Regions from separate parts of the Xanthobacter sp. 91 genome, predicted to be linked through region 2. Evidence: riboswitches for the same ligand, from Rfam matches in the RefSeq annotation. Region 2 holds a riboswitch; each other region holds the start of a gene.
The links. Region 2 has a riboswitch for cobalamin ahead of A37E_RS0121560 (energy-coupling factor ABC transporter permease). Riboswitches for the same ligand answer to the same signal wherever they lie in the genome.
Positions count from the first base shown of each region.

Region 1 (10,312 bases), 4.5 Mb from region 2:
CATTGGTGCCGAGCATCTTGATGGCCACCTGCGAGGCCACGGGGCCGACCGCGATGGTCTGCTTCGCGCCTTCCAGCGTGGTCGCGTCCACATAGGGGCCGAACGTCTGCGGGATGCCCTGCCACACCAGGAACAGGGTGTAGGGGATGCAGAGCGGCAGCAGCACGTAGAGGGTGCAGCGGGTGACATCCACCCAGAAATTGCCCACCGTCTGCGCCGAGGCGCGGGAGAAACCGCGGATCAGCGCCACCGCCAGCGCGATGCCGGTGGCGGCGGAAAGGAAGTTCTGGTGGGTCAGCCCCAGCATCTGGGCGAGATAGCTCAGCGTGCTCTCGCCGCCGTAGTTCTGCCAGTTGGTGTTGGTGAGGAAGCTGATGGCGGTGTTCAGCGACAGGTCCGGCGGCACCGCAGCCATCTCCTGCGGGTTCAGCGGCAGCAGGTCCTGCAGGCGCAGGATGGCATAGAGGATCAGGAAGCCGCCGACATGGAACACCAGCATGGCGAGGGTGTAGCCGAGCCACGTCTGCTCGCGCTTCGGGTCCACGCCGGCGAGGCCGTAGAGGGCGCCTTCCACCGGGCGCAGGACGGGGGAGAGGAAGGTGCGCTCGCCCGCGAACACGCGGGTCATGTAGCCGCCGAGCAGCGGCGTCAGCGCAAGGATGATCGCGCAGAACAGGGCGATCTGGATCCAGCCGTTGGGAGTCATCGGGGCCTCCTCAGAACCGCTCGGGCTTCAGCAGCGCGAGGGTGAGGTAGAAGAGGAGGCCCACGGTGATGAGGCCTCCCAGTGCGAAATCGAGGGTCATTGGAGTATCCTTCGATACGGCCGCGCACGCGGCCTGTATTCGGCCGCCTCTAGAGCCGCTCGCAGGCGTAGCCGTAGCCGATGGCCAGGGCGAAAAGCCCGGCCGCCAGGGCGAGCATCAGAATGTCGAGCATGGGACGTTGGTCTCGCAGAAGTGTCGGGCCGCGAAGACGCGGGAAGACCTGCGTCGCGGTCGGCCGCAGCGCCGGGAACCTTTTGCCCGGCCGCTGCTCAGCGATGGGAAGGTGTCACCTTGCGCATAAAGATTCGAGACGGGCCGCAATGGGCCGAAATAAAAATCGCATAAAGAAAAGCGCGGCTCGGAGGCCTCCGCAAAAGCAAAAAGGGCGCCCGTGGGGGCGCCCTTCGCATGGGTTCAGGCGGCTGCCCCTAGTGGGCGTGGCCGAGATAGGCGGCGCGCACGGCGGCGTCGTTGCGCAGGGCTTCGGCCGGGCCTTTCGCGGCGACGCGGCCGTTTTCCAGCACATAGCCGAAGTCGGCCACCTCCAGCGCGGCGGCGGCGAACTGCTCCACCAGCAGCATGGTGATCTTCTGTTCCTTGAGCCGCGCGATGGTGGCGAACACCTCCGCCACGAGGCGCGGGGCAAGGCCCATGGAGGGTTCGTCCAAGAGCAGCACGCGCGGGTTCAGCATCAGCGCGCGGGCCATGGCCAGCATCTGCTGCTCGCCGCCGGAGAGGGTGCCGGCGAGCTGCGCGCGGCGCTCGGCGAGGCGCGGGAAGAGGGTGAACATGCGGTCGAGGTCGCCCTCCACGTCGCCGCGCTCCCGCGCCCCGGTGAGGCGGGGGAAGGCGCCGAGCAGCAGGTTGTCCTTCACGCTCTGGGTGGGGAACACGCGCCGCCCCTCGGGTGAGTGGGCGAGGCCCTTCTTGGTGATCTTGAAGGAGGGCTGGCCGGTCAAATCCTCCCCGCCCAGGCGCACCGTGCCCGATTCCGGCACGATCATGCCGGAGATGGCGCGCAGCGTCGTGGTCTTGCCGGCGCCGTTGGAGCCGATGAGGGTGACGAGCCGGCCCTCCTCCACATGGAGGGAGAGGCCGTGCAGCACCTTCACCTTGCCGTAGCCGGCGACGAGATCGTTCACTTCGAGCATGGCGATCTCCTCATTCCGCCGCAGCGGCGACGCCGCCGAGATAGGCCTCGATGACGCGCTCGTTGGCCTGCACCTCGGCCGGCTTGCCCTCGGCGATCTTCTGGCCGAAATCCAGCACCGTCACCGTGTCGCACAGGCCCATGACCACATCCATGTGGTGCTCGATGAGCACGATGGTGAGCCCCGCGTGGCGCACCTTCCGGATGATCTCCACCAGGTGCTTGATATCAGGCGCGGTGAGGCCGGCGGCGGGCTCGTCGAGCAGCAGCAGCGCGGGGTCGAGCGCCAGCGCGCGGGCGATCTCAAGGAGGCGCTGCTTGCCGTAGGGCAGGTTGCGCGCCTCCTCGTTGGCGAGGTCCGCGAGGCCGACGAAGTGGAGCAGGCTCATGGCCCGCTCGCGCGCCGCCTTCTCCTCCCGCCTGATGCGCGGCAGGCCCAGCGCCACCTCGGCGAAGGTCGCCTGATAGGTGTGGTGGAGGCCCACCAGCACGTTCTCGATGAGCGTCAGCTCGGCGAAGAGCTGCACGTTCTGGAAGGTGCGGGCGATGCCCTCGCTGGCGATGTCGGCGGAGGTCTTGCCGGTCACCGCCTGCCCCTTGAACCGGACGGCGCCGGCGGTGGGCACATAGATGCCGGTGAGCACGTTCATCATGGTGCTCTTGCCGGAGCCGTTCGGCCCGATGAGGCCGTGGATGGTGCCGGGCTTCACCTCGATGGACACCTGATCCAGCGCCCTGAGGCCGCCGAACTGCATCACCACATTGTCCACGTGGAGCAGCACGCCCTCATGGCCCTCGTGCGAGGCGGTGACGGCCTTGCCGTGGGTATCGGCATGGATCACCGCGTGGGTCTGCACGAGACTCGGCCAGAGCTGGGCGGCGGCGCGCTTCAGGAAGCCGACGATGCCATCCGGCAGGTAATAGACCACGAACAGGATCATCACGCCGAAGACGGCAAGCTTGTAGTCCGTGATCTTCTGCAGCAGCAGCGAGAAGACGAAGAAGGCGAGGCACAGCACCACGGGGATGGCGTTGCGCACCCGGTTCTCCGGGTCCTTCACGAAGGCCCGCGCGCCGGCGATGACGGCAATCAGCGCGATGGTGCCGGCGATGTAGCGGAACAGTTCGATGTCGGAGAGCAGGTTCGGCAGGAACACGATGATGACCGCGCCGAGGATGGGCCCCAGCCGCGACTTGCGCCCGCCCACCGTGACCGCCAGCAGGAACTGCACCGACAGCTCGAAGCCGAAATTGTTCGGCGCGATATATTGCTCGGAATAGGCGAACAGCGCGCCCGCGAGGCCCGCGAGGCCGGCGGAGACCACGAAGGCCAGCACCTTGTGCTTGTACACCGACACGCCCATGCAGTCGGACGCGATGGGGCTGTCGCGCAGCGCCTCGAACGCCCGGCCGAGGTGGGAGGCGAGGATGCGGTTGATGATGATGAGCGTCAGCACCAGCGCGATGGCGGCGATGTAGTAATATTCCACTTCCTTCATGCGCTTCAGCGACATGTCGAACAGCGGGATGCTGTCGCCCAGCCAGCGCAGGTCGAGGAAGAGGGGCGTGGTCAGCTTGATGCCGAGCGGGCCGTTGGTGAGGTCCGTCATCTCGTTGATGAGGATCTGCACGATGGTGCCGAAGGCCAAAGTCACCATGGCGAGATAGGGGCCGGTGACGCGCAGCGCCGGCAGCGCCAGCACCACGCCGAACACGGAGGCGACGATGATCGCCAGCGGCAGCGCCGGCCAGAAGCCGATGCCGAAATGCATGGCGAGGCAGCCGGCCGTGTAGGCGCCGATGCCGAACAGCGCGGCATGGCCGATGGACACCTCGCCCGTATAGCCGAACACCACATCGAGCCCGAGCAGCAGGATCGAGAAGATGGCGATGGTGACGAGCAGGTGGAGATAATAGGGGCTCGTCACCACGAAGGGCAGAACGACGAGCACCGCGAGGCCGAGGAGCGACCCCGTGGAGGAGAGGAGGCGGCGCGCGAGCATGGGGCTCAGACCTTCTTGATGGTGGCGCGGCCGAACAGGCCCGAGGGCTTCAGCGAGAGCACCAGCAGCAGCAGGACGAGGCCGGGCACGTCCTTGTATCCGGTGGAGATGTAGTAGCCGGTCAGCGTCTCGGTGATGCCGAGGATGAGGCCGCCGACGATGACACCCATGCCGCTCGACAGGCCGCCGATGATGGCCACCGCGAACGCCTTCAGCCCCAGCACCGCGCCCATGGTGGCGCCGGTGAGGGTGACGGGGGCGATGAGCACGCCGGCGAAGGCGGCGGTCATGGACGACAGGGCGTAGGAGAAGGTGATGACGCGCCGCGTGTCGATGCCCATCAGGCCCGCCGCGTCGCGGTCATTGGCGGTGGCCACCACGGCCTTGCCGAAGATGGACCGCCGGTTGAAGATTTCCACCGCCAGCATTATGGCGAGCGCGCCGATGACGATGGCGATCTCCATGGGCTGGATGCGCACCGGCCCGATGGTGAGCGCCGCCTCGGGCAGCGGGGAGGGGAAGCGCAAAGCGTCGCGGCCCCAGATGTTCTCGGCGAGATTGCGGAAGATGATGCCGAGGGCGATGGTCGCCATGATCCAGCCGGCTTCCGACTTCGCCTTCACCGCCTGCCGCACGCCGAGCCATTCCACCACCGCGCCCTGCGCGAGGCCGAAGGCGAAGACGATGGGCAGCATGAGCAGGTAGGCCCACAGGGTGCCGAGCGCCTGCCCGATGAGGAAATTGATGGTGGTGAGGCCCACCAGCGCCCCGAGCATCAGGGCCTCGCCCTGGCCGAAGTTCAGGGTTTTCGAGGTGGCGAAGGTGAGCTGGTAGCTGAAGGCGATGACGCCGTAGATCATGCCTACGGCGATGCCGCTCACGATGAGCTGCGACAGGACGTTCATGACGGTCTCCGGAAGGGGGCGCGGCCCCCGCGTCGGGGCAGGGTTCCGGGCGAACCGGCCGCCGCGCTCCATGGCGCGGCGATCCGAATGGTGTGGGCGAAGGGGCGGGTCGTTGGGGCCGGTTATGAACCGATACCCCACCCAGTGCCGTCATGCCCCGGCTTGTCCGGGGCATCCACTTCGCCGCTGGGCCGGCGCCCATTCATCAGAGCGGCCTTCCAGACTTTCCGTGGGTCCCCCGGAACCCGGCTGGTGCCGGGTTCCTTTTCCAAGAGCCGGAAGTCGGCAGAAGCCAACTTCCGGACAAGCCGGGGGACGACGGTGCACACAGTGGCTGGGTCAGCGAACCGGAACTCGAGCCCGCTCAGCCTCAGTTCTTGGGCTTCACACGCACCGCCTTGTCGCCGGCGATGTCTTCGGGATGGGCGGCGACGACGCGGCCGTCCTTGACGAGGCCGAACACCGGGATGTTGGCGGTGATGGCCTCGTGGTCGGTGGCGGAGAAGGGCTTGTCGTAGACGGTGACGACGCCCTCGACCTTGGTGTTGAGGTTTTCCAGCGCGTCGCGGACCTTGCGGCCGTCGGTGGAGCCGGCCTGCTTGATGGCGGCGGCGAGCAGCAGCACCGAATCATAGCCCTGCGCGGCCGAGACCGGCGAAGGCATGCGATCGATCTTGTAGGCGGCCTGATAGGCCTCGATGAACGCCTTGCGCTTGGGGGTGTCGGGCAGCTGGATGAAGGTCTGCGGCATCATCGCGCCGTTGCCGTTGGCACCGGCGGTGTCGATGAAGTTGGCCATGGAGAGCGTCCACGAGCCGATCATGGGCACCTTCCAGCCGAGCTTGGCCATGCCGTTGGCGATCTGCGCCAGCTCGGGGCCGATGGCGTAGGTCAGCACCACGTCGGCGCCGGCTTCCTTGGCGCGCAGCAGCTGCGCGGTCATGTCGGTATCGCCGATGTTGAACTTCTCTTCGGCGACCGGCTTCACGCCCATGGTGGCGAGGGCCTTCACCAGATCGGCGCGGCCGAGCTGGCCGTAATTGGTCGAGTCGGCGAGGATGGCCGGCTTCTTGAAGCCCTGCCGCTTCACCGCTTCCTCGGCGATCATGGCGCTCTGGATGGCGTCGTTCGCGGAGGTGCGGAAGATGTAGTTGTTCTTGTTGTCCGGCGGCACGAACTGCTTGGAGATCAGGGTGCCGGTGGCCACGTTGTTGATCACCGGGATCTCGGCTTCCTGGTAGAAGCGCTGGGAGGCGAGGGCGACGCCGGTGTTGATGTAGCCGAGGGTGGCGACGACGCCTTCCTTGTTGATCAGCTCCTGGGCGATCTGCACGCCCACCTCGTTCTTGGCCTCGTCATCGCGCTCGATGAGCTGCAACGGACGGCCGAGCACGCCGCCGGCCTTGTTGACCTCTTCCACCGCGAGCTTCACGCCGTCGCGCATGCTGACGCCCATGGAGGACGAGCCGCCGGTGAAGGGGCCGGTCAGGCCGATTTTGATGGGGTCGGCGGCGTAAGCTGCACCGGAAAAGGCAAGCCCGAAAACGGCAACGCCTGCGGCCAAAGCCGCGACCATGCTCCTCAGTCGCATCTTCTACTCCCTGTGTTCCCGATTATTCGGTTATTATACTTTTGTAGTACCCGCCCGCTCGGTGGCGGGGCGGCTCTCAATCGTTTAAGCGAATTGAGCGGGGCGCGCCACCATAACCTAGCGGAATGTCGGGTGCGGCCTTTGCTGCTGCCGTTTTTGCAGGCAGCCGCACGCTCGCGATGCGGGTCGCCGGTGATTTCGGACCACGCATTGTTGAAGCAATGAGCAAGATGTGATCGGGCGATACGCCTCCCGGCGCGGTCTTTCCGCAGTTGCGTTCAGGTTTTTGCATCTGCGAAGGTGCCGTTGACGCAGGGGGCGGCCGCCGCCTATGGTCGCGGTGACGGTTCCCGCAAGGGATCAAAAGGGAACGCGGTGCTCCGGTCTCACCGGAAATGCCGTGGCTGCCCCCGCAACTGTAAGCGGCGAGTCCTCTGCCATCAGCCACTGGGTCGCGAGACCTGGGAAGGCGGCAGTCTAGGCGATGACCCGCGAGCCAGGAGACCTGCCGTCAGCCGTGGTCACGCGCGAGCACGTCGGGCGGGGTTCTCCTGATGGCGGTTTTTCCGGGCCCGATATGGCCGGGAATGCCTCGTTCGCGGTGACGGACCACCCGTGCCGTCGAGTGCCTTCATGTCTTCCGCCGTCCCGTCCCGATCCCGCCGCGCACTGCCGGCCGCGGCCCTGCTCACGCTCGCCTGTGTTCCGCTTGCCTGTGTTGCGCCCGCCCTCGCCCAGACGGCGGACGACCAGAATGCGGGCGACCTGCCCACCATCGTGGTGAGCGCCACCGGCATTCCCACGCCCGAGACCGAGGTGGCGAGTTCCGTCAGCATCGTCACCGAGCAGGACATCGCCCGCAACCAGCAGCGCACCCTGCCGGACGTGCTGCAATCGCTGCCCGGCCTCAACGTGGTGCAGACGGGCGGGCCGGGCGGCACCACATCGGTGTTCATCCGCGGCACCAATTCCAACCATGTGAAGGTGCTGATCGACGGCATCGACGCCGGCAATCCCGCCGCCACCAACGGCGCGTTCGATTTCGGCAAGTTGCTGGCGTCCGATCTCGAGCGGGTGGAGGTGCTGCGCGGCCCGCAGTCCGGCCTCTATGGCTCGGATGCCATCGGCGGCGTCATCTCCATCACCACCAAGAAGGGCGAGGGGCCGCCCAAGGTGTCCGCCTATGCGGAGGGCGGCGCGCTCGGCACCTTCAACCAGTATGCGAGCCTCACCGGCGCCACCGAGAAGCTGGCCTATTCGTTTAACGTCACCCACTTCTCGTCCACCGAGATCCCGGTGACGCCGCAGAACATCGTGCCCCCCTTCTGGCCGCGCAATCCCAACGCCTACGACAACTGGACCTACTCCACCCGGCTCGACTGGCAGGCCACCGAAACCTTCGCGGTGAATTTCGTCGCCCGCTACATCGACACCAGCCTCGCCTTCACGCCGGACGTCTTCCCCCCGCCCACCTATGCCGGCATCCCGGCGGCGCTGCGCTCCACCGCCTATACGGGCATGTTCTTCACCAAGGGGGAGGGCGTGTGGACCGCGCTGGACGGCGCTCTCGTCACCTCCTTCGGCGCCAGCGAGCTGACCACGTCGAACCCCACCGTGGGGCCGAACCCGAGCGTGAACGGCACCTATGACGGCGACCGGCAGGTCTATTACGTGCGCTCCAACTATCTGATGGCGCCGGGCCAAAACCTGCTGGTGGGCGCCGAGCGGCGGAACGAGTCCATCACCTCCTCCACCGCCTACACCAATGTGGACGCCTCCACCGGCGACACGGGCGTCTATGCCGAGTACCAGGGCAACGTCTGGAACCGGCTCTTCTTCGCCGCCAACGTGCGCTACGACGCCGACGACAGCTTCGGCGACCACACCACCTTCCGCCTCGCCCCGGCGCTGCTGTTCGACGAGACCGGCACCAAGCTGAAGGCGAGCTACGGCACCGGCTTCAAGGCGCCCACGCTTTACCAGCTCTACGCGCCCTACTACGGCAATGTGAACCTCCAGCCGGAGGAGAGCGAAGGCTGGGATGCGGGCTTCGAGCAGAAGGCGTTCGGCGAGCGCGTGCTGTTCGGGGTGACATACTTCCACAACAACATCACCAACCTCATCAGCTACGATCCGGTGACGTTCCAGAACGTCAACATCTCCAGCGCCGTGACCCAGGGCGTGGAGGCGTTCGTGGCGGTGAAGGTGACGGACCGCATCGATGCGCGGGTGGACTACACCTACACCGACGTGGTGGGCTATGTGCCGCCGGGCCAGCCCTTCGGTGCCGCCTGCGCGCCCATCAACGCCACCTCCTGCTATCCCCTGCGCCGGCCCAACAACAAGGTCAGCCTGACGCTGGGCTGGCGGCCGACCGACGAACTCGATCTGGCGGCGAGCCTCGTCTATGCCTCTTCCTGGTGGGACATCGTGCGTCTCACGTCGAACTACATCGACCAGCCCGGCTATACCGTGGTGAATCTGGCGGCCAACTACCGGCTGAATACCGTCACCACCGTGTTCGGGCGCATCGACAATCTGTTCAACCAGACCTACGAGAACCCCAACGGCTTCCTCGCCCCCGGCTTCGGCGCCTATGGCGGGGTGAAGCTCACGTGGTGAGGTTTGATTGGTGAGGAATGATCGGTGAGGCTTGATCGGTGAGGTTTTGGTGAAAGGCGCGGCGGCCGGGCTGATGCTCGCGGCCCTTCTGGCCTGCGCTCCGGCGCGGGCGGAGGAGGCCCATGGTCGGCCGCTCGCCCGGCCCCGCGTCGTCTCGCTCAACCTGTGCACGGACGAGCTGGCGCTGCGCCTCGCTGATCCCGGGCAGGTGCTCTCCGTCACCCATCTCGCGCGCGACCCGCTCGCCTCCAACGTGGCGGACATCGCGCGCGACGTGCCGGTCAATCGCGGGCTGGCGGAAGAGGTGGTGCCGCTGAAGCCGGACCTCGTGCTCGCCGGCGCCTACACCACCCGCACCGCCACCGCCGTGCTGCGCCGCCTCGGCTTCGAGGTGCTGGAGCTGACGGAACCGCAGACCCTCGACGAGGCCTACGCCCAGATCCGCATGGTGGCGGCGCGGCTCGGAGTGCCGGAGCGGGGCGCGGCCATGGTGCGGGGGATGAAAGAGGCCTTCGCCCGCCTGCCGCCGGTGGCGGGTCCACGCCCCACCGCCGTGGTGCTGCGGCCCAACGGCTTCACCACCGGGCGCGGCTCGCTGGCGGACGAACTGATGGAAAAGGCCGGCCTCACCAACCTCGCGGCCCAGCTCCCCACCGACAAGATGGGCCAGCTGGCGCTGGAGGAGATCGTGCGCGCCGCGCCCGATCTCGTGGTGGTGAATGCCGATGAGGCGGCGCCGCCCTCGCTGGCCGACGCCCTGCTGCACCACCCCGCGCTCGCCCCCTTCAAGGACCGCACGCTGGCGCTGCCGCTCAAGCTGTGGACCTGCGCCGGGCCGGACCTCGCCGAGGCGGCGGCGCAGCTCGCGGCGGCGCGGGCGCGGCTCGCCGGGCCGGAAGCGGCGCGACCGGCCCCCATCCACCACGCATCCGCCGAGGGTGTGCGCTGATGCCCTCGCGCCTCGTCCTTGCCCTTGGCCTTCTGGTGCTGGCGCTGTTCTCAGCCTCGGTGGCGGTGGGCTATGCGCCGCTCGATCTTGGCGCCGCTTTCGGCGATCTTCTCGCCGGCCGGCAGAGCCTTGCGGCGCTGGTGCTGTCCGAACTGCGCCTGCCGCGCGCCATCCTCGGCGCGGCGGTGGGCTTCAGCCTCGGCCTCACCGGGGCGGCCTTGCAGGGACTGATGCGCAATCCGTTGGCCGATCCCGGCGTGGTGGGCGTCTCCGGCGCGGCGGCGCTGGGGGCGGTCATCGCCTTCTATTTCGGCTTCTCCGCCTC
Region 1 covers NZ_JNIB01000001.1:97,391-107,702, reverse strand. Annotated here, with positions in the region: gene kdpA (potassium-transporting ATPase subunit KdpA) at 1-706, opposite strand, end outside; gene A37E_RS26250 (K(+)-transporting ATPase subunit F) at 717-806, opposite strand; gene A37E_RS0100670 (ABC transporter ATP-binding protein) at 1,196-1,918, opposite strand; gene A37E_RS0100665 (branched-chain amino acid ABC transporter ATP-binding protein/permease) at 1,929-3,920, opposite strand; gene A37E_RS0100660 (branched-chain amino acid ABC transporter permease) at 3,926-4,825, opposite strand; gene A37E_RS0100655 (ABC transporter substrate-binding protein) at 5,196-6,416, opposite strand; cobalamin riboswitch at 6,744-6,944, shown strand; gene A37E_RS0100650 (TonB-dependent receptor) at 7,050-9,038, shown strand; gene A37E_RS0100645 (ABC transporter substrate-binding protein) at 9,070-9,987, shown strand; gene A37E_RS0100640 (iron ABC transporter permease) at 9,987-10,312, shown strand, end outside.
Region 1: another riboswitch for cobalamin. It lies ahead of A37E_RS0100650 (TonB-dependent receptor); the one in region 2 lies ahead of A37E_RS0121560 (energy-coupling factor ABC transporter permease).

Region 2 (10,312 bases):
GGGCCTGCGCCAGACACTGACCGCCGCCATACCCGACGCCGACGTGGTGGTCATCGCCGCGCCCTACGATCCGGACGCGCGAACGGCCTAGAGCATCTGCATTTTCACGCGAACCGGCATCCACTTCGCTTGAAAGTGCTTCAGAGCATCTCCAGCCCCACCTTGCGGCGCGGCGGGGGAAAGGCCTTGTCGATGGCGGCAAGGTCTTCGGCGTCCAGCACCAGATCGCGCGCGGCGGCATTCATCTCCACATGCTCGACGCGGCTCGCCTTGGGGATGGCGATGACGTCCCCGCTGCGCATCACCCAGGCGAGCGCCACCTGGAACGGGTCCACGCCGTGCTTCTTCGCCACGGCGCCCAGCGCCCCGCCACGCGGCAGGCGGGCCTGCTCGATGGGGCTGTAGGCCATGACCGGGATGCGCGCGGCCCGCAGCTCCGGGAACAGGTCGAATTCCGGCCCGCGGCGGCCCGGGTTGTAGAGCACCTGGTTGGCAGCGCAGGCAGTGCCACCCTTGGTCGCGAGCAGTTCCTCCATGTCGTCCGTGTCGAGGTTGCTCACGCCCCAGAGGCGGATCTTGCCGGCTTTCTGGAGCGCCTCGAAGCCGGCGATGGTCTCGGACAGGGGATGGTTGCCGCGCCAGTGGAGGAGATAAAGGTCGATCACGTCGGTCTTCATCCGCTTCAGGCTGCGCTCGCAGGCGGCGGCGACGCCGGTCCGGCTGGCGTTGTGGGGATAGACCTTGCTGACGAGGAACACCTCGTCCCGACGCCCGGCAATGGCCTCCCCCACCACCTCCTCGGCACCGCCGTCGGCATACATCTCCGCCGTATCGATCAGGGTGAGGCCGAGGTCGATGCCGCGCTGCAAGGCCTTCGCCTCGGCGGAGCGGGCGGTGGAACGCTCGCCCATGTACCAGGTGCCCTGGCCGAGGGCGGGCACCGTCTCGCCATTGGGAAGGGTCACGGTCTTGGTCATGGGCGGTTCCTCGGGCTTCGTTCCGCTGGCTGGTTGCGGGCGACCATAACGGCTGCTTCGGGCAGGTCCAGAGCCGGCCTGCGGCAGGGAGACGCTGCGTAGATTCACGCGCTTGACCCCTTCTGCCGCGTTGCACACAAGCGGAGCATGGGCATCGGGTTGGGATTCAAGGGCTTGCGGGTGGCGGCTGCCGCACTTTTCGTGCTGGCGCAGCTGACGCTCGGGTTCGCCCATCAGCCTGTCGCCCTGCCCTCCTCCGAGGCTCCCGTCGATCTTGCGGCCTATGCGCTGCCGGACGGCACGCTGCCGGACCTCTGCCTCAATGGCGCAGACACCGGAACGGTTCTCAAGGCCCATCCCTGCGACGCCTGCGTGCTGACCTCGGCGCCCGGCCTTGCGGTGGCGCCGCAACCCTCGCTCGCGGCGCCCGATGGCCGGCGCATCGCGCACCTCCCCGCGGGCTGCGAACGTCGGCCGGCCGAGCAAGCCCGCGGCGCCCAGGCGCGTGGCCCTCCTGTGACCTGACCCAAAGCTGAACCGGCGCGGGAGCCTCCCGACGCCTCCGGTCCCTGCCGCCCATGCGGCCCTTCGGGTTTTCGTTCATGTCAGACACGCAATCTCACGCGTCTTCGGAGGCGCTCGCGCGCGCCCGCGCCGCCATGTCGGCGGAATTCGGCACCGTCACCCGCACCGCGTTCGATCCGGCGCGCCGCGCGCCGCGGCGGCTCTATCACACCAACGGCTTCAACCCACCCCGCCCCATCGAGGCGGCGGCGCGGCGTGGCTGGTCCGGGCGTTGCCCGGCCTGCGGCGAAGGTGCCCTGTTCGGGCGCTGGATGCAGGTTTCGGAATCCTGCGCGCACTGCGGCGAGGCGCTGGGCCATGCCCGCGTCACCAACGCCGTGCCGGTCCTCGCAATCCCTCTTGCGCTGCTGGCCGGATCGCTGGTGGGCGGCATCCTTGAACTGCTCAGCGACCTCCCGCTGGCGCTCGAGCTTGCGGCCAGCGAACTGGTGGCGGTGGCGGCCGCCTTCCATGTGCTGCCCCGCGCCAAGGGCCTCGCCGTCGGCCTTGCCTGGGCGAACCATGTGGGCGGCTTCGATCCGCTCCGCCATCTGGTGCCGGACCCGGAAGCCCCAGCCGCCCTGCCCTCTCCCGCCCTGCCCCCACAGGTCGAAGTCCCCTGAAACGCAGAACGCCGGCGGGAGCACCGCCGGCGTTCTGTTATCCGAGGGTTGCGGGCGCGATCAGGCCGCGTCGTAGAGCCGGCGCTCCAGCAGCGGGTTGCCGCCCTTGAAGGCGCCATGCAGCGCCTTCGCGGCCGCGAGCACCGCAAGGTCCACCAGCGGCTCGACGATGATGACGAGCATGTAGGCGCCGCCGAAGGTCGCCACCGAGGCGATGTTCTCGGAGGCGAAGCCCTGGCCATAGACGGCCCAGAACGCCACCCAGCCGACGATGCCGGCCTGATAAGTGGTGGAGAGCGCGAGCGCCTGCCTGTACTTCAGTTCCACATAGGGCGTGCCCGGCGCCACGATGCGGCGCGCGACGGCGGCGACGCCGAACAGCGGCACCAGCAGGGTCGTCACGTTCATCCCGTACTGGGGCAGGTCGAACGGTGCGAAGAACAGGCCCTGGACGAGCAGGCCGAAGGCGAGGCCGAGGGCCGCCGGAGCCGCGCCGAACATCAGGAACAGGGTCGAGCCGAGAATGAGGTGCACTTCCGAGACGCCCACCGGATAGTGCGGCAGTACCTCGAAGAAGCTGAACACGAGAGCGGTGGTGGCGAGGGTGCGGCCGGCCAGCGAGAGGACGCCGCGCTCGCGCGCCGCCTCATAGGCAAGCTTCAGGGCATAGCCGCCGGCGGCGGCCGCCGTGACATAGCTGAGGCCGATCTTGGCCCCGTCCACGAGTCCGGGTTCGATATGCATGCTGGTCTCCGTTGCCGTCTCACCCGACGGCCCGAGGGTTGTCATCATGCGATCGGCCGGTCTCCTGACTCGCGGGTCTACGCTCACCCCCGCCTTCCCGGCCGGCCCTAGGGGCTGTGGCCAGTGGCATACTGGAAGATCGCTCGCCGCTCACAGTCGCGGGGGCGGTTGGGGCTTCGGGCCAACCCCGGCGGATATCCGCGCAGGTTCAGGCCCTACCCCATTCCCGTTTCACTCCGGATGCCGTGGCAACCGGAGCACCGTTCGCACGCGCAGCAGGCACCGAACACCTCCGCGCTGTCAAGCGATCCCGGAGGCGAAACGCGCCGGTACCTTCCGGACCGGCGCGTCGTGCGCGTGTGTTTCCCGCCTCAGTGGCCGGGATGGGCGCTGCCGGAGGCGCCGAGGCCCTCCACCTGGAACTTCACGGGCACGCTGCCGGCCTTCTCGAAGGTCAGCGTGCCGTCCACAGAGGTGCCTTCCTTGAGCGGGGACTTCAGGTCCATGAACATGATGTGGTAGCCGCCCGGCTTCAGCTCGACGCTGCCGCCGGCCGGGATGGTGAGACCGTCCGGGATGGGCCGCATCACCATGACGCCGTCCTTCATGGCCATCTCGTGGATCTCGACCCGGCCGGCGAACGGCACGGTGGCGGAGATCAGGCGATCGGGCGCGGCGCCGGTGTTCTTCACCACCAGATAGCCGGCGGCGACGCTGGCGCCGCCCGGCGTCGCCCGCGACCAGGGATGGTCGATCTGCAGCGAGCCGGCCTTGTAGTCGTGCGCCACGGCAGCGCCCGACAAGGCCACGGTGGCGGCGGCAGCGGCCATCACGGCACGGCGGGTGAGATGGAAAATGGACATGGGTGCTCCTTGGTTGCGCCAATGGGGCTTCTGCCCCATTGGCGGGATGAACCTGCTTGGTTGGATTGGATGACACGCCCGCCACCCGAGCCGGACACGCGATGGCGTGGCCGCGCAGGCGGGGCAGATTCGGCCTTCGAAGGCACCAGGGGTCAGGCGTCGAGGGGAGGCCCCTGCGAGGACCGCGGCTCGCGGCGGTCGCGACCACTTCCCTCTGCGGCGGCAACGGCTGCCCGCTCGGAAATCGCGGGGGTCGCGACAGGACGTCCGGCGTCGGCGGCAACCGGGAGGATCGGCGCCAGAGAATGGAAGGCGCAAAGGGCGCAGCAGACGGAATGGTCTGCCTGCGGCGACTCCGGGGTGTTGTCCGGAACTCCGGTGCTGCGGGCGCACAGGGCACCGCCGCCGGATGCGCTGGCCATGGCCGTGCCGGCGGAGCGCTCGAGCGCGATGCCCGCGACGAACAACTGCAGCACGAAGGCATAGGCAAGCCAGACGCAAAACGCGCCGCGCCCCCACCCTGCCTCACGCCACCTCGCCACCCGCTGCTCCCGGACCTCGATCACCGGCCGGCATGTTAACCGCCCGGCGGAGAAAGTCATCCGGTGCCGCCGCCCTCAGAAGTGGACGGCGAAGCGCGCCATGCCGCGCTGGGACAGGAAATCCTGGCCGACGTTCAGGCCGTACTCCACCTTGATCTCCAGATTGTCGCGGGTGACGGCCTGCAATCCGAGGTCGAGATTGCCCAGAACGTCCGGCAGCGGCGTGGAGGTGACGAAGCTGCCGGCCGACAGCGGCGCCCACAGGAAGCGGGCCGTCGTCTGCCAGGCATCGTTGGAGGCGAAGGACGCGCCGAGCGTCATGTAGGGCCGCAGCACCACCCCGTCTGGCAGGTCCATCCGGCCGCCGAACTCCACCGCCGGCGTGGCGACGAAGGTGGTGAGGCTCGATCCCTGCAACGCCAGCTCCGCGCCCGTGCGGCCGAGTTCGCTGAAGCCCGGCATCTCCACGTGAATGAGGTCGAGGTCCACCCTCGGCCGCACATAGTAGTTGGCGAACGAGAATTCGTAGGACGCCCGCAGCCGACCGGTGACGTTGTAGACATCGGAATTGCTGGTGGCCTGGCCTCCGGCGATGCCGATGGTCCGGGTGTTGTCGTAGGAGACCCAGCCGGCATCCACGGCGGCGGAGAACAGCCAGGGGCCCCACTGCCGCTTCAGGGCGACGCCGATATCGCCGCCGTTGCCGCTCGCCGAGAACCAGCCGCTGGGGCTGGACACCGACGACTGCTGGTAGGCGCCCGACAAGGCGAGGAACCAGTCCGTGGCCAGCTCGTGCTGGACCCCCGCCTGGAAGATCAGGCTGTCGGAGGCATAGCCCTGCATCTGCGAGGTGGTCGTCTGGCCGGTGTGGTCGTAGATGATCCGCGCCCAGGCGCAATTGTCCTCCCGCAGCTGGGTGCTCGATGCCACGAACACGGGGCAGCTCAAGGTGCGGTCGAGGAAGGCCTGACTCTCGCCGATGCGCAGCCCCGCCGGGGCCTGGAGCAGTTGCGGGGAGAGCTGGCCCAGCGCGCCCTGGTAGGCCAGTGCCGAATTGATATCGAAGAGGCCGTTGAACACCTTGGACATGCCGCCGACATCGCCGGTGTCCCACACCCTTTGCAGGCTTCCGCCGACGGACGCCTCGTTGCCCGACAGCCACACGCCCTTGGGCAGGAAGTGGGCGATGGGGCTGATGGTCAGCGAGGTATCGTCGGCATGCACCGCCCAGCTGTAGGCAAGGCCGCTGTCCTTCGCCACCGCCGTGCTGGTCAGCTGATCCGCGACGAAGATGGTGTAGGAGTCCTTCGGCGCGATGCTGGTCGCCCTCGGATCGATGGTGCCGCTGAGGGTGGCCCCGCCGACGACGCGGATCTGGTCGTTGCGCGCAGAGGCGGAATCCACATCCACCTGCAGAACGCCGTCGGAGCCGAGGCCCCCGGCGATGCTGGTGGTGGCGATCACGCCCAGCCCGCCGGGATTGACCGTGCCGTGGTTGATGAAGCCCGGAGCGCCCGGCCCCGCACCGAAAGTGGCGGCGAAGGTGGAGGTGTCCCCCGCGGTCTTGACGACCGTGCCGGAATTGAACGTCGCGCCCGCCTCGTTGACGAGCCCGTTGGTGCCGCCGCCGAGATCGACGCTGCCGTTCAGCGTGCCCCTGTTGATGACGCTGTCGTCGCCGACGCCGGCCGCGATGGCCATGCCGCTGAGCCCGGAGACCACCGCGCCTTGCGCGATGGTGACGGTGTTCTCGGTGCCACCCGACAGGACGATGGCAGCGGTGCCGGTGCCGCCCCGCACCACGCCGCCATCGGCGATGAGGATCTGGATCTGGCCGTTTCCGCTCGCCCCGAGGCTCTGCGCGAAGATGGCCGGCGAATTGTCGCCGGTGGCGATGGCACTGCCGGAGACCAGCACGGTGACAGGCCCACCGGTGCCCGCGCCTCCGGCCGTGCCGAGGCCGACGCCTCCGGCAGTCGCCGCAAGGCCGCCACCGCCGCCGATGGACTGGGCCACGATCACCGGCGCGTTGTCGCCCCGTGTCGTGGCCGTGCCGGTGAGGGAGACGTAGATGGCGCCGCCGTTGCCCGAGCCGCCGCCGCTGCCCTGGATGCCGTCCTGGTTCGAGAACACCGCGCTCGCCGCCGAGCCGCCGATGCCGCCGCCGCCGCCCACCGACTGGGCGAAGATGGCCGATGCGCCGGTGCCGGAGGTGACGATGGTTCCCGCGGCGAGGGCGTAGATGTTGCCGCCATTCCCGCCCTGCCCGGCCGACCCGCCGAACGCGACGGCGCCGGTGGCATCGGCCGAAGACGTGCCGCCGATGCCGCCGCCGCCGCCGATGGACTGGGCGAGCACGCCGAACGCATTGTCGCCCGAGGTGCGGATCACCGAGCCGGCGTCGAGATCCAAGGTGACGGTGCCGCCCTCACTGCTGCTGCCGCCATCGCCGCCCAGGGTCAGGGCGAGCGAGTGGCTGCCCGATGTCTTGGTGGAGCTGGTCGCGGCGATGCCGCCGCCGCCGCCGATGGACTGCGCCAGAACGCCGATGGAGGCATCGCCCGACGTCTGGATGGTGCCGTACACGTTGCCATAGACCTTGCCACCGGCGCCGCCCGCACCGCCCGAGGCTCCGAGGCCCACGGTCGCGGAGAAAATGCCGTTGCCGGAATCGGTGGCCACGGTCGAGGCCCGCCCGCCACCGCCGCCGATGGACTGAAGCACCATGCCGTTGGCGAGGTCGCCGCTGGTGACGATGGTGCCCTGCTGCGTGACGTTGACGGTATCGCCCTTGCCCGCCACGCCACCGGCACCACCGAGGGAAAATGTGGCGGTGATGGTGTTCTGCCCGCCGTTGGCGACGCTGTTGGCGATGGATGCATTGCCGCCGCCGCCGCCGATGGACTGGGCCAGAACGCCGTCCGAGCCGTCACCCAGCGTCTGGATCGCGCCGTTGATGCCAATGGTGACGTTGCCGCCATTGCCACCGCCGCCGCCCGAACCGCCGAGGCTGGCGGCCACGCTCGCCTTGCCGCCGGTGTCGCCGCCGGAGGACGAGGCGACGGAGGCCTTGCCGCCGCCACCGCCGATGGATTGGGCGAGGATGCCCGCGGAATCGTGCCCCTTCGTGACGAGATGGGACGTGTCCCCGCTGCCGAACAGGACCTCGACTTTGCCGCCATATCCGCCGCTGCCACCGCTGCCGCCCACGGTCGCGGACAGGTCGAAGCTGTTGCCGCCCTTGCCGTCCGCTGTGGATTTGCCGGCACCGCCCACGCCGCCCGACCCGCCGATGGACTGGGCGACGATGGCATCCGCCGCATCGCCCGTCGTGGCGATGGTCACGGCCCCCGTGGCAGTCACGGAGACCTCGCCGCCATGACCGCCTGCCCCGCCCGTTCCGCCGACGATGGTCCCCACCGCGATCTTGCCACTGGTGGCATTCTGGGCGCTGCCGGCCGCGCCGCCGCCGCCGCCGATGGACTGCGCCAGGATGGCGCTCGCCCCGGTGCCGGCGGTGAAGATGTCGCCCGTATTGGAGACCGACACCGTGTTGCCGTAGCCGCCCTGGCCGCCGCTGCCGCTGAGGGACAGGGTGACGGCCGCCGTGCCGCCGGTGCCGCTGTTTCCCGTCACCGCGGCCGAGCCGCCGCCGCCGCCGATGGACTGCGCCAGGATGCCGTGGCCGAAATCGCCGCTGGTGACGAGCGTGCCGGAATTGTTCACGGTGGTCAGGCCGCCGTTGCCCCCGCCCTTGCCGCTGCCGCCGAGGCTGGCACCGAGATCGAGCTGCGCGCTCTGGCCCGATGCGGTCGAGACGGCTGACACCGCATTGCCGCCGCCGCCGCCGATGGATTGCGCGACGATGGCGCTGGCGTGGTCGCCGGAGGTCTGCACCCGTCCGGCGTTGACCACGGTGGCCGCGCCGCCGTTGCCACCGGTTGCGCCGCTCCCGCCGAGCGTGGCAGAAACATTGGCCGCGTCCGCGCCCGAGGTGGTGGAGGAGGCCGCGCCGCCCTTGCCGCCGCCGCCGCCGATGGACTGCGCGACCAGGCCGTTGGAGCCGGTGCCCACGGTCACGATGGCGAAGGCGGTGGCGCTCGGCTCGGCCCCGGTGCCGTTGGTGATAATGGCGGAATAGCCGTTTCCGGCGCTGCCGCCCCCACCGCCGATGTCCACCGACAGGCCGAGGCCGTTGCCGCCCTTGCCGTCGGCCTTGCCCGTACCCGAGCCGGCCGAACCGCCGCCGCCACCGATGGACTGCACGAGAACGGCATCCGCCGCGTCGCCGGTGGTGATGATCCTGCCGCTGCCGCCGGACGCGGACAGGGTGGCGGTGGCTTGCCCGCCATTGCCGCCCCCGCCGCCGGCACCGCCCAGCGCGGCGCCGATGCTGATCTTGCCGGAAGCGGCATTGTCGGCGCTGCCGGCTGCGCCGCCGCCACCGCCGATGGATTGCACGAGGATGCCGGTGGCGCCCTGCCCGGTCGTGTAGATGCTGCCGGAGGTGGAGACCGAGGCCAACTCGCCGTCGCCGCCGCTGCCGCCCGACCCCGCCAGGGTCAGGTTGACGCCTGCCGTGCCGCCATTGGCGGCTCCAGCCGAAGTGCCCGACTTGCCGCCGCCGCCACCGATGGACTGAGCCAGAATGCCGTAGCTGAAATTGCCGAGAGTGAGGATGGTTGCGCCGTTCTCAACGGTGGCGGTGCCGCCCGTGTTGCCGGAGCCGCCACTTCCGCCCAGCGTGGCAGTCACGGTCGCGTCGGCCTTGGTGCCGTCCGCCGCAGTATGGGAGGCGAGCGCGATGCCGCCGCCGCCGCCGATGGACTGCGCCACGATGCCGGAGGCATGGTCGCCGCCGGTCACGATGGTGCCGCCGACGGTGGTCACATAGGCGCCGCCGCCAGAATTCCCGGAACCGCCGTTGCCGCCAATCCCGACCGTCAGGCCGACGGTGGACGAAGAGCCTTTCGCGGCGCTCGACGAGGTCGTAGCGCCACCTTTACCGCCACCGCCGCCGATGGACTGCGCGACGAGACCGTTGGAGCCGGTGCCGAGCGTGGTGATGGCGGCGCCCTGGGTGGTCGCGCTGCCGTTATTCACGTTCACCGTTTCACCGTGGCCGCCGGAGCCCCCGCCACCGCCCACCGTGACGTCAAGGCTGGCGCTGTTGCCGCCGGCCCCGTCCGCCTTGCCCGAGCCGGCCCCGCCGTTGCCGCCACTGCCGCCGATGGACTGGGCCAGCACGCCGTCCGAACCGTTGCCGGTGGTGACAAGGCTGCCGAGCTTGGCATTGTACAGGTCGACGGTCACGGCTCCGCCGTTGCCGCCGCCGCCGCCGGTTCCGCCGATCGCCGAGCCGATGGCGAACTTGCCGGTGGCCGCATTGGTGGAACTGCCCGCATTGCCACCGCCACCACCGATGGACTGGGCCAGGATGCCGACGCCGTCCTGCCCCTCGGTGCGGATATCGCCGGTGCTCGTGACCGTCACCGCTCCGCCGTAGGCCCCCGTCCCGCCCGTGCCGGCGAGGGCGAAGGAGAGGCTCGCGGTCTTGGCCGCGCTGGCCGCGGCGCTCGCGCCCGCCGTGCCGCCACCGCCGCCCACCGACTGGGCGAGGATGGCATTGGAATGGTCGCCAGTGACAAGGATGGTTCCCGAATTCGTCACGCTCACCTTGCCGCCCTCGGAGCCGGCGCCGCCCGCGCCGCCGAGGGTTGCGGTGATGGAATAGCTGCCGCCGGAGCCCTTGGCGGTGGATGAGCCGCCCTTGCCGCCACCGCCGCCCACCGACTGGGCGAGGATGCCGTTGGCCATGTCACCGCTCGTCCTGATGGCGGCGGAATTGGTCACATAGACATTGCCGCCGTTGGAGCCGGTCCCCCCCGCCCCACCGAGGGTCAGCGTCGCCGAGACGGACTGGCCGCCGGAGGCATGGGAATCCGCCCCCACCGATCCGCCCACGCCGCCGCCGCCGCCCACCGACTGGGCCAGGATGG
Region 2 covers NZ_JNIB01000001.1:4,621,733-4,632,044, reverse strand. Annotated here, with positions in the region: gene A37E_RS0121580 (cation transporter) at 1-91, shown strand, start outside; gene A37E_RS0121575 (aldo/keto reductase) at 141-977, opposite strand; gene A37E_RS26160 (hypothetical protein) at 1,125-1,502, shown strand; gene A37E_RS26155 (DUF983 domain-containing protein) at 1,580-2,164, shown strand; gene A37E_RS0121560 (energy-coupling factor ABC transporter permease) at 2,225-2,908, opposite strand; cobalamin riboswitch at 2,945-3,188, opposite strand; gene A37E_RS0121555 (copper chaperone PCu(A)C) at 3,280-3,771, opposite strand; gene A37E_RS0121550 (hypothetical protein) at 3,924-4,373, opposite strand; gene A37E_RS25545 (autotransporter outer membrane beta-barrel domain-containing protein) at 4,389-10,312, opposite strand, start outside.

Region 3 (10,312 bases), 1.1 Mb from region 2:
CGGCGTCACCGTGCCGGTGGTGTCCATGGCCGGTGCGTTGCCGCTGGACGAGCCGCCGGGCGTCGCCTGCGTGCGGCCGGCCTCCTGCGCCGGTCCCTTGTGGGTATCCTGGCCCGCGGACATGCCGGAATGCGGAGTGGACGGCACGCCGGGGCCGGGCGCGGTCATGCCGCTGCCGCTGGGGCCGGGGGTGGCCTGGGTGCGTCCGCCTTCCTGCGCGGGGCCGCGCTGGGGGTTCTGGCCGGGCGCGGTGCCGGACTGGGCGCTGGCGGCGCCGGTCATGGCGATGAGGGCGGCGGCGGCGACGGGAATGGCATACTTTGCGATGTTCATGCGGGGTCTCCCTCCAATTGACTGCACGGCAGGACAACCGCGGAGACCGCATTTCGGTTCAGTGCCGATTTTCAGCCGGCCAAAGCGAAGTTGCCCCGCCCACATTGCAATCGCCCCAGCCACTGCCTAGTGTCCGCGCGCCTGAGGCCCCCCGTCCCGCGCTGCCGGGGAGGGCGCGCCGGGGTCACGTTGCTGCGAGCTGTTCCGAAATGATCGACGAGAGCCTTCCCGCCCACATGCGCCCAGACCGCTCGTTCCAGGCGCTGCTCCTGACCCTTCAGCGATTCTGGGCGGACCAGGGCTGCGTGGTGCTCCAGCCTTACGACATGGAAGTGGGCGCCGGCACCTTCCACCCGGCGACGACGCTCCGTGCGCTGGGGCCGAAGCACTGGAAGGCGGCCTATGTGCAGCCCTCGCGCCGCCCCAAGGACGGCCGCTATGGTGAGAACCCCAACCGGCTCCAGCACTATTACCAGTTCCAGGTCATCCTGAAGCCCTCGCCGGAGAACCTGCAGGAGCTGTACCTGCAATCGCTGGCGGCCATCGGCGTGGACCTGAAGCTGCACGACGTGCGCTTCGTGGAAGACGACTGGGAGAGCCCGACGCTGGGCGCCTGGGGCCTCGGCTGGGAATGCTGGTGCGACGGCATGGAGGTGTCGCAGTTCACTTACTTCCAGCAGGTCGCGGGCTTCGAGTGTTCGCCGGTCTCGGGTGAGCTCACCTACGGCCTGGAACGCCTCGCCATGTATGTGCAGGGCGTGGAAAACGTCTACGACCTCAATTTCAACGGCCGAGAGGGCGCCGAGAAGACCACCTACGGCGACGTCTTCCTCCAGGCCGAACGGGAATATTCCCGGCACAATTTCGAGGCCGCCGACACGGACATGCTGTTCGAGCAGTTCCGCATGGCCGAGGCCGCCTGCCACAAGTATCTGGCCTTCGGCGACAAGGGCGAAAAGCACGACATGGCCCTGCCGGCCTATGACCAGTGCATCAAGGCCTCCCACGTCTTCAACCTCTTGGACGCGCGCGGCGTGATCTCCGTCACCGAGCGGCAGAGCTACATTCTGCGGGTGCGGGAACTCGCCAAGGCCTGCGGCGCCGCATGGCTGAAGACAGAGGGCGGCGGCGCCGCCGCCTGAGGGCCAGCGGTAAGGGATTGCCCCGACCTCCATTCGGGTGGTAGCTGAAACGGAGCCGCACCCGCCCGCCGTCCGGACCCGCCATGACCGCCACCGATGTCGGCACCCGTGACCTGTCCGGCATCCGGCCGCCGGGCGCGTCCCATCCGGGCGGCGCGTCGCCGCGCCTGCTCGCGGCAGGCGCCATCGGCAATCTCTTGGAGTGGTACGACTTCGCCTCCTACGGCTTCCTCGCGCCCATCTTCGCCCGCACCTTCTTTCCGGCCGAGGATGCGCTGGTGGGGCTCATCTCCGCCTTCGGCCTGTTCGGCGCGGCCTTCCTGATGCGGCCCTTGGGGGCGATCCTGTTCGGCCATGTGGGCGACCGGTTCGGCCCCCGCATCGCGCTCATTGCTTCGGTCTCGGTCATGAGCTGCGCCACGGTGGGTATCGGCCTGTTGCCCACCTATGCGACCGCCGGCGTCCTCGCCCCCTTGCTGCTCCTCATCCTGCGGCTGTTGCAGGGGCTGTCCATCGGTGGGGAATACACCACCTCCTCCATCTATCTCGCCGAGCATGCCGTGCCCCGCCATCGCGGCCTCACCGCCGCCTTCTCCACGGCAGGAGGGCAGACCGGAACGCTCATCGGCTCCGGCGTTTGCGCGCTGCTGAGCGCGCTTCTGTCGGCGGAGGCGATGCAGGCCTTCGGCTGGCGGCTGCCGTTCCTGCTCGGCGCGGTGCTCGGCATCACGGCGCTGGTGCTGCGCCGGCGCCGACCCGGCGATCGCGGGGGCAGCAAGGCCAGGGGCCTGCCGCTGACGCGGGCCTTCCGGGAGGCGGGCGGCTCCATCGTCGCCGCGATGCTGGTGACCGTGTTCGTCGGCGCCGACACCTATCTCCTGTTTGTCTACCTGCCGACCTATATGGAGCAGGAGGCCGGCCTTGCCCCCGCGACCGCCCTTGCCTTCACCACTCTCGCGCTGATCGTGTCGGTGATCTGCTGCCTGCTGTTCGCCGCGCTGTCGGATCGCATCGGCCGGCGCCGGATCGTGGCGGCGGGGCTTTCCGGCTTCGTCCTTCTCTCCTGGCCGCTGTTCCTGCTGCTGCGCGGCGGAAGCCCGGCGGAAGTGCTGGCCGCGCAGCTGGTCTTCTCGGTGATGGCCGCGGCGGTCACGAGCCCGCTGCCGGCGCTGCTGGTGGAGCTGTTCGAGACGCCGGTGCGGTGCAGCGCCATGGGCTTTGCGTGGAATCTCGGCATCGGCGTCTCCGGCGGCTTCGCGCCCATGCTCGCCACCTATTTCGTGACCGGCCTCGGCCTCACCATGGCGCCGGCGGTCCACCTGATGGGGCTGGCGGCCGTCGCTCTGGTGGGCGTCGCGGTCCTCGCCGAACGCCGGGGCCGGGTGCTGGACGCACCTTCCCAATGGCCCTAACGCTTGAGCGGAGCAGGAACGGGATCGATGAGCAGCATTGCGCATAACGAGGCCGAAGACGTCCGCGGCGGGATGGCGCCCGACGGCGCACCCGTCCTCTCGCGCCGGCTGATGGCCGCCGGCATGCTCGGCAACGTGCTGGAATGGTACGATTTCGCCGTCTACGGGTTCCTCGCCAGCATCTTCGCCCGCAACTTCTTCCCCGAGTCGAGCCCGACAGCGGCCATGCTCTCGGTGTTCGGCGTGTTCGCTGCCTCCTTCCTCATGCGGCCTTTGGGCTCGATCCTGTTCGGCCATATCGGCGACCGGCTGGGCCGGCGCGCGGCGCTCATGTCCTCCGCGGCGCTCATGAGCATCTCCACCTTCTGCGTCGGCCTCCTGCCCACCTATGAGACGGCGGGCGTGCTCTCCGCCGTGCTGCTGCTGGTGCTGCGCCTCGCGCAGGGGCTTTCCGTGGGCGGGGAATACATGACCTCCGCCGTCTTCCTGGCGGAGAATGCGCAGCTGCGCTGGCGTGGGGCGGTGACGTCGCTGGTCATCGTCGGCTGCAATGGCGGGATGCTGCTGGGCTCGGCAGTGGGGGCGCTCGTCTCCGGCCTCATGTCAGCGGACGACCTTGCCGCCTGGGGCTGGCGCATTCCCTTCCTGCTCGGCTGCCTGCTCGGCGGCTTTGCCCTCATCCTGCGCCGGACGGTGGCGCGCGACGTGAAACCGGTGCACCGGCCGACCCTGCCGGTGGTGGAGGCCTTCCGCGAGAGTGGCGGCGGCATCCTCAGGGCGACGCTCATCAACATCGTGCTGGGCATCGCCTATTACCTCTCCTTCGTCTATCTCGCGACCTGGCTGCAGCAGCACGACCATTTCACCCCCCATGTGGCGCTGGAGCTGAACGCCGTGAGCATGGCGGTGGTGATGGCGGGGTGCTTCGGCTTCGCCGCGCTGTCCGATCGCATCGGCCGCAAGCCGCTCATCGTCGGCGGCTTCCTGTGCCTTGCCGTGTTCACCTGGCCGCTGTTCCTGCTGCTGGGTTCCGGCTCGGCCGGGCTGGCGCTGCTGGGGCAGCTGGGTTTTGCGGTGATCGTCTCCATCTATGGTGGCCCCATGGCGGTGGCGCTGGTGGAGATGTTTCCCCGCCACACCCGCTGCACGGCGGTGGGGCTGAGCTGGAATCTCGGCCTCGGCCTCGGCGGGGGCACGGCGCCCATGGTGGCGGTCTTGCTGGTGAGCCTCACCGGCGATGCCATGGCCCCGGCCTTCTTCATGATCGCCGGCGGCGTGGTAGCCTTCCTCGCCGCGCTGGGGCTCACGGAGATGCGCGGCCGCTCCCTCGACTGAGCCCGCCCCCTCGACGCGGCGGCCGAAAGGCACTAGAGCACGCGCCAATCAGATTGCATCGCAATCTGATTGGATCACGCGTTCTCTTCCCTGAGTTTAGAGCGCGATCCGGGCGGATTGTTTCAATCCGCCCGGATCGCGCTCTGGCACAGGCCGCGAAATTCACCCGCCGCGCGCAAGCGCCAGCCTCCCCGCATGGGGAGGACGAGCCCGAACCGATGCCCGATCTTCTGCTCGAACTCTTCTCCGAGGAAATCCCCGCCCGCATGCAGGCCCAGGCGGCCGACGCGCTGAAGAAGCTCGTCACCGACGCACTGGTGGAGCGCGGCCTGCTCTATGAGGGCGCGAAAGCCTTCGTGACGCCGCGCCGCCTCGCCCTTGCCGTGCATGGCCTGCCGGGCCGGCAGGCCGACCAGCGGGAGGAGAAGAAGGGGCCGCGCGTGGGCGCCCCCGAGCAGGCGGTGGCCGGCTTCCTTAAAAGCGCGGGCCTCGCCTCCCTCGATCAGGCGACCATCCAGTCTGACCCCAAGAAGGGCGATTTCTACGTGGCCGTGGTGGAAAAGCCCGGCCGCGCCACCACCGAGGTGGTGGCCGAGATCGTGCCGGACATCATCCGCAAGTTCCCCTGGCCGAAGTCCATGCGCTGGGGGTCCGGCACGCTGCGCTGGGTGCGCCCGCTCCATTCCATCGTCGCCACCTTCGGCGCCGAGGGGGACGAGCCGGAGGTGGTGCATTTCTCCGTGGACGGCATCGAGGCCTCCAACGTCACCCGCGGCCACCGCTTCATGGCGCCCGAGCCCTTCACCGTGAAGCGGCTGGACGACTGGATGGCGAAGCTGGAGGCCGCCAAGGTGGTGGCCGACCGCGACCGCCGCAAGGAAATCATCCTCAACGACGCCAAGGACCTCGCGCTCGCCGCCGGCCTGGAGCTGGTGGAGGACGAGGGGCTGCTCGACGAGGTATGCGGGCTGGTGGAATGGCCCGTGGTGCTGATGGGATCGTTCGAGGAACGCTTCCTCGACATCCCGGACGAGGTGATCCGCGCCACCATCCGCGCCAACCAGAAGTGCTTCGTGCTGAAGGACCCCAAGACCGGGCGCCTCGCCAACCGCTTCATCCTCATCTCGAACCTCGTTGCCTCGGACGGCGGCGCGGCCATCGTCGCCGGCAACGAGCGGGTCATCCGCGCCCGCCTGTCGGACGCGAAATTCTTCTGGGATACGGACCGGCTGAACGGCCTCGCCAGCCGCATGCCCAAGTTCCAGTCCATCACCTTCCACGAGAAGCTGGGCTCGCAGGCCGAGCGCATCGAGCGCATAGTGCGCCTCGCCAAGGAGCTGGCCCCCAAGGTGGGCGCGTCGGTGGCGCTGGCCGAGGAGGCCGCTTTGGTGGCCAAGGCGGACCTGCTGACCGAGGTGGTGGGCGAGTTCCCCGAGCTGCAGGGCCTCATGGGCCGCTACTACGCGCAGGGCGAGAACCTGCCCCCGGAAGTCGCCGCCGCCTGCGAGGACCACTACAAGCCGCAGGGCCCGAACGACCGCGTGCCCACCGCGCCGGTTTCGGTGGCCGTGGCGCTGGCGGACAAGATCGACACGCTGGTGGGTTTCTGGGCGATCGATGAGAAGCCGACCGGGAGCAAGGACCCTTATGCGCTGCGCCGGGCGGCGCTGGGGGTGATCCGGATTGTGCTGGAGAATGAGGTTCGGCTGGGGCTGCGATCGTATTCGGCCCTCGGCCTAGACGGCATTTTCAGTAGCTTCCAATCGCTTGAGATAGAGCGGACCTTGTCTCTTTCTGAAGAGGTTGCTGGAAGGACAGGACGCCCTGACCTGGCAGACGAAGTTGAAACCCGTCTGACGGGAAGAGTGGTACCCGATGATCCAGATGAGCCCGATGCGCCAAAGTTCCTGGAACATCCGCGGTATCGTAATCGCATCCAATCGATTGCGTCCGACCTCCTCGCCTTCTTCGCCGACCGCCTGAAAGTCTACCTCCGCGACCGCGGCGTCCGTCACGATCTCGTTGATGCCGTCTTCGCCCTGGAAGGGCAGGACGACCTCCTCCTCGTCGTCCGCCGCGTGGAGGCCCTCGCCGCCTTCCTCGCCACCGAGGACGGCAGGAACCTCCTTGCCGGCTATCGCCGCGCGGTGAACATCCTGCGCATCGAGGAGAAGAAGGACGGCCGCGCCTTCGCCGGCCCCACCTCCGCCGCGCTGCTGAAGGAGCCGGCCGAGGAGCACCTCGCCGCCGCCATCGAGGACGTGAAGGCCCGCGTCTCCAGGGCCGTCGCGGCCGAGGATTTCGAGGCCGCCATGACCGCGCTGTCGGACCTGCGCCAGCCGGTGGATGCCTTCTTCGACGCCGTGACGGTGAACGACGCCGATCCCGCGCTGCGCGAGAACCGCCTGAAGCTCCTCGACGAAATCCGCGCCGCCACCCGCGGCATCGCCGATTTCGACCGCATCGAGGGGTAGGGCGCCCCGGCCGACTGCAACGCAGCGCAGCGGAGTGGAAGGAGAGCCGGGGGCCAGCGCAAGGAGCCTCCGCGCAGCGGGCAAAGCCCGAGACCGCCGGATATTGAAGCGCCTGCGGCGGTGCCTTGCGCTGGGCCCCGGCTCGGCGTTCCGGCTTCGCCGTCGCTGGTCCGGGGTTCTACGCCCTCATTTGACAATCCCGCCCGCCACTGCCTTTAGTGGCGGCGTCGAAGGTCCCGTGGTCCCACACGGGCGTAAAAGGGAATGCGGTGCGGGGAGACCCCCCAATGCCGCGGCTGCCCCCGCAACTGTCGGCGGTGAGCCCCTGCCAGACGCCACTGGAGCAATCCGGGAAGGCGGCGGGGGCGGTGAACCGCGAGCCAGGAGACCTGCCTTCGACGAGGTCCGCGCCGGGCGGGGTGCTCCGGTATTGCGTCCCTTCGAGCCCGTGCGCGCGGGCGCTCGCACCCGTGGACGTTTCGGTGGAGCGCGGCGCGATTCCCGACAGCACAGCACCCGAGCCGGGCGGCGACAGCGCGGAAGCCGGCTGCGCGCCCCAAGCTGCGCCAGAAGCCGCGCGCGAAACCGCCCCCGCCGTCACCCTCCTCATCTGCACCACCTGCCGCGCCCCCGGCAATGACGCCCCACCCGACGCCCAGCGTGACGGCGCCCGCCTCCTCGCCTCCGCCTGCGCCGCATCCCTCCCCGAAGGCGTCGCGGTGGAAGGCGTCGCGGTCGAAGGCGTTTCCTGTCTCGCCAATTGCAAGCGCGCGCTCTCCGCCGCCATGGTTCGCCGCGATGGCTGGACCTATGTGTTCGGCGACCTCTCCCCCGACAGCGCCGCTGACCTTCTCACCGGCGCCGCGCTTCTCGCAGGCTCGCCAGACGGCCTGATGCCCTGGCGCGGCCGGCCGGATGCTCTCAAGCGCGGCATGGTCGCGCGCATTCCCCCGCTTTTCCCCAAGGAGACCCGATGACCTCCCTCGCCCGCGTGCCCTGCACCATCGTCACCGGCTTCCTCGGTGCCGGAAAGACGACGCTGATCCGCCATGTGCTGGAGAATGCCGGCGGCAAGCGCCTCGCGGTGATCGTCAACGAGTTTGGCGACGTGGGCATCGACGGCGAGATCCTGAAGGGCTGCGGCATCGAGAGCTGCGACGAGGGCTCCATCGTGGAACTGGCCAACGGCTGCCTGTGCTGCACCGTGGCGGATGATTTCGTGCCGGCGCTGGACCAGATCCTCGCCCGCGCGCCGAAGGTGGATCATATCCTCATCGAGACCTCCGGCCTCGCGCTGCCGAAGCCGCTGGTGCAGGCCTTCCAGTGGCCGGCCATCAAGGGCCGGGTGACGGTGGACGGCGTGATCGCGGTGGTGGACGGCCCGGCGCTGGCGGAAGGCCGCGTCGCCCCTGATCTCGCCGCGCTGGACGCGCAGCGGGCCGGGGACGAAAGCCTCGACCATGACGATCCCGTGGAAGAAGTGTTCGAGGACCAGATCGCCTGTGCCGATCTCGTCATCCTCTCCAAGTCCGATCTGCTCGATGCGGCCGGATTCATCGCCGCCGAGAAGGCGGTGGCCGGCGCCCTGCCGCGCGCGGTGAAGCTGGTGCGATCCTCCGGCGGCAAGGTGGATCTGGCCGTGCTGCTCGGCCTCGGCGTCGGCGCGGAAGACCTGATCGACACCCGCCGCACCCATCACGACGACGAGGAAGACCACGACCACGACGAGTTCGAGAGCATCGTCCTCGCCTTGCCCGAGATCGCCGATCCCGCCGCGCTGGCCGCCCGCGTGGTGAAGGCGGCGGAGACGCCGGACGTGCTGCGCGTGAAGGGCTTCGCCGCTGTGGAAGGCAAGCCGCTGCGCCTGCTGGTGCAGGGCGTCGGCCCGCGCGTGTCGCACCATTTCGATCGCGCGTGGGGCGCGGGCGAGGCGCGGCGCGGGGCGCTGGTGGTCATCGGCCTCAAGGGCTTCGACCGCGCGGCGGTGGAACAGGCCATCCTCGGCTAGCCCATGCACATCCTCGCCACCACATCGACGAGCCTGGAGGAGTTGGCCGAGCCGGTCGACCTCGCCCAGCCGCCCGGCGACATGGTGGCGCTCTCCTTCACCGACAGCGATCTCATCGCCCTCGCCGCCGCCTGGCGGGCGCGCGGCGGTGCGGTGCCTAGCCTGCGCCTCGCGCGGCTGAAGGATCTGCGCCACCCCATGTCCGTGGACCTGTGGGTGGAGAAGATCGCGGCCAAGGCGAAGGTGGTGCTGGTGCGCCAGCTCGGCGGGCTGGATTGGTGGCGTTACGGCGCCGAGCAATTGGCCGCCACGGCCCGCGCCCGTGGTATCGCCCTTGCGCTGCTGCCCGGCGAGGACCAGGACGACCCGCGCCTCGCCGCCCTCTCCACGCTGCCGCAGGATACGCTCGCCCGCTGGCTCGGCTATTTCCGTGCGGGTGGGCCGGCGAACATGGCGGCCCTGCTCGCCGCCATGGGCGAGGCGGCGGGCTTTCCCGCGCCCCATGCCATCCCCGTGCCGCACCCCGTGCCGGCCACCGCCTTCCACCGCCCCGGCGCCGGCCTCGCGACGCTGGAGGAGGTGCGTGGGCGGGACAAGGGCAGGGAAGGGGAGGGGCGGCCGAACGCGCTCATCCTCTTCTACCGCTCCCAATGGCTCGCCGCCGACACCGCCGCCGTGGATGCGCTGGCTGTAGCGCTGGAAGCGCGGGGCATCGCCGCCCATTGCCTGTTCGTCCCCAGCCTCAAGGCGCCGGAGGCCCGCGCGGCCGTGCGGGCGGCGACGGCGGCGCTGGACCCCGCCATCCTCCTCACCACCACCGCCTTCGCGGCCGGCGATGCGGCCGAGCTGTTCCCGGAAGGCGGCCCGCCGGTGCTACAGGCGGCGCCCGCCACCACGGCGCGGGAGGCGTGGGCGGGGAGCCCACGCGGCTTCTCGGCGGCGGACCTCGCCATGCACGTCGTGCTGCCGGAGTTGGACGGGCGCGTGCTGGCCGGCGCCCTCTCCTTCAAGGATTTCGCCCCGCCCGACGCCGACCTCGCCTTCACCGCCGCCATCAACCGGCCCGAGCCGGAGGCGGTGGCCCATGTGGCCGATCGCGCGGCGGCGCTGGTGCGCCTCGCCGCCACGCCCCGCGCGGAGCGGAGGCTGGCGCTGATCCTGCCGGACTATCCCGGCGCGGAAGGCCGCGCCGGCTATGCGGTGGGCCTCGACGTGCCCGAGAGCGCGCGGCGGATGCTTGGGACGCTCGCGGCGGCCGGCTACGGCGCCGGCCCCGTGCCCGACGATGCAAAGGCGCTCCTTGCCGCGTTCCAGCCCGAACCGGCGCTGACGCTGGACACCTACCGGGGCCTCTTCGCCACCCTGCCGGAGGCCGCGCAGGCCGCCGTCACCGCCGCCTGGCGCGCTCCGGAGGACGATGCGGATGTCGTCGATGGCGCCTTCCGCTTCCGCCACGCCCGTTCCGGCACTATCACGCTCGCCTTCGCCCCCGATCGTGGTGCGAGCCTCGATCGGCGGGCGGATTATCACGACGCCAGCCTGCCGCCCCGCCACGGGCTCCTCGCCTTCGGCCTGTGGCTGCGGGAAGGGCTGGATGCCCACGCCGTG
Region 3 covers NZ_JNIB01000001.1:3,501,554-3,511,865, forward strand. Annotated here, with positions in the region: gene A37E_RS0116450 (hypothetical protein) at 1-333, opposite strand, end outside; gene A37E_RS0116455 (glycine--tRNA ligase subunit alpha) at 546-1,475, shown strand; gene A37E_RS0116460 (MFS transporter) at 1,559-2,887, shown strand; gene A37E_RS0116465 (MFS transporter) at 2,915-4,222, shown strand; gene glyS (glycine--tRNA ligase subunit beta) at 4,441-6,696, shown strand; cobalamin riboswitch at 6,911-7,108, shown strand; gene A37E_RS0116475 (DUF1636 family protein) at 7,167-7,673, shown strand; gene cobW (cobalamin biosynthesis protein CobW) at 7,670-8,704, shown strand; gene cobN (cobaltochelatase subunit CobN) at 8,708-10,312, shown strand, end outside.
Region 3: another riboswitch for cobalamin. It lies ahead of A37E_RS0116475 (DUF1636 family protein); the one in region 2 lies ahead of A37E_RS0121560 (energy-coupling factor ABC transporter permease).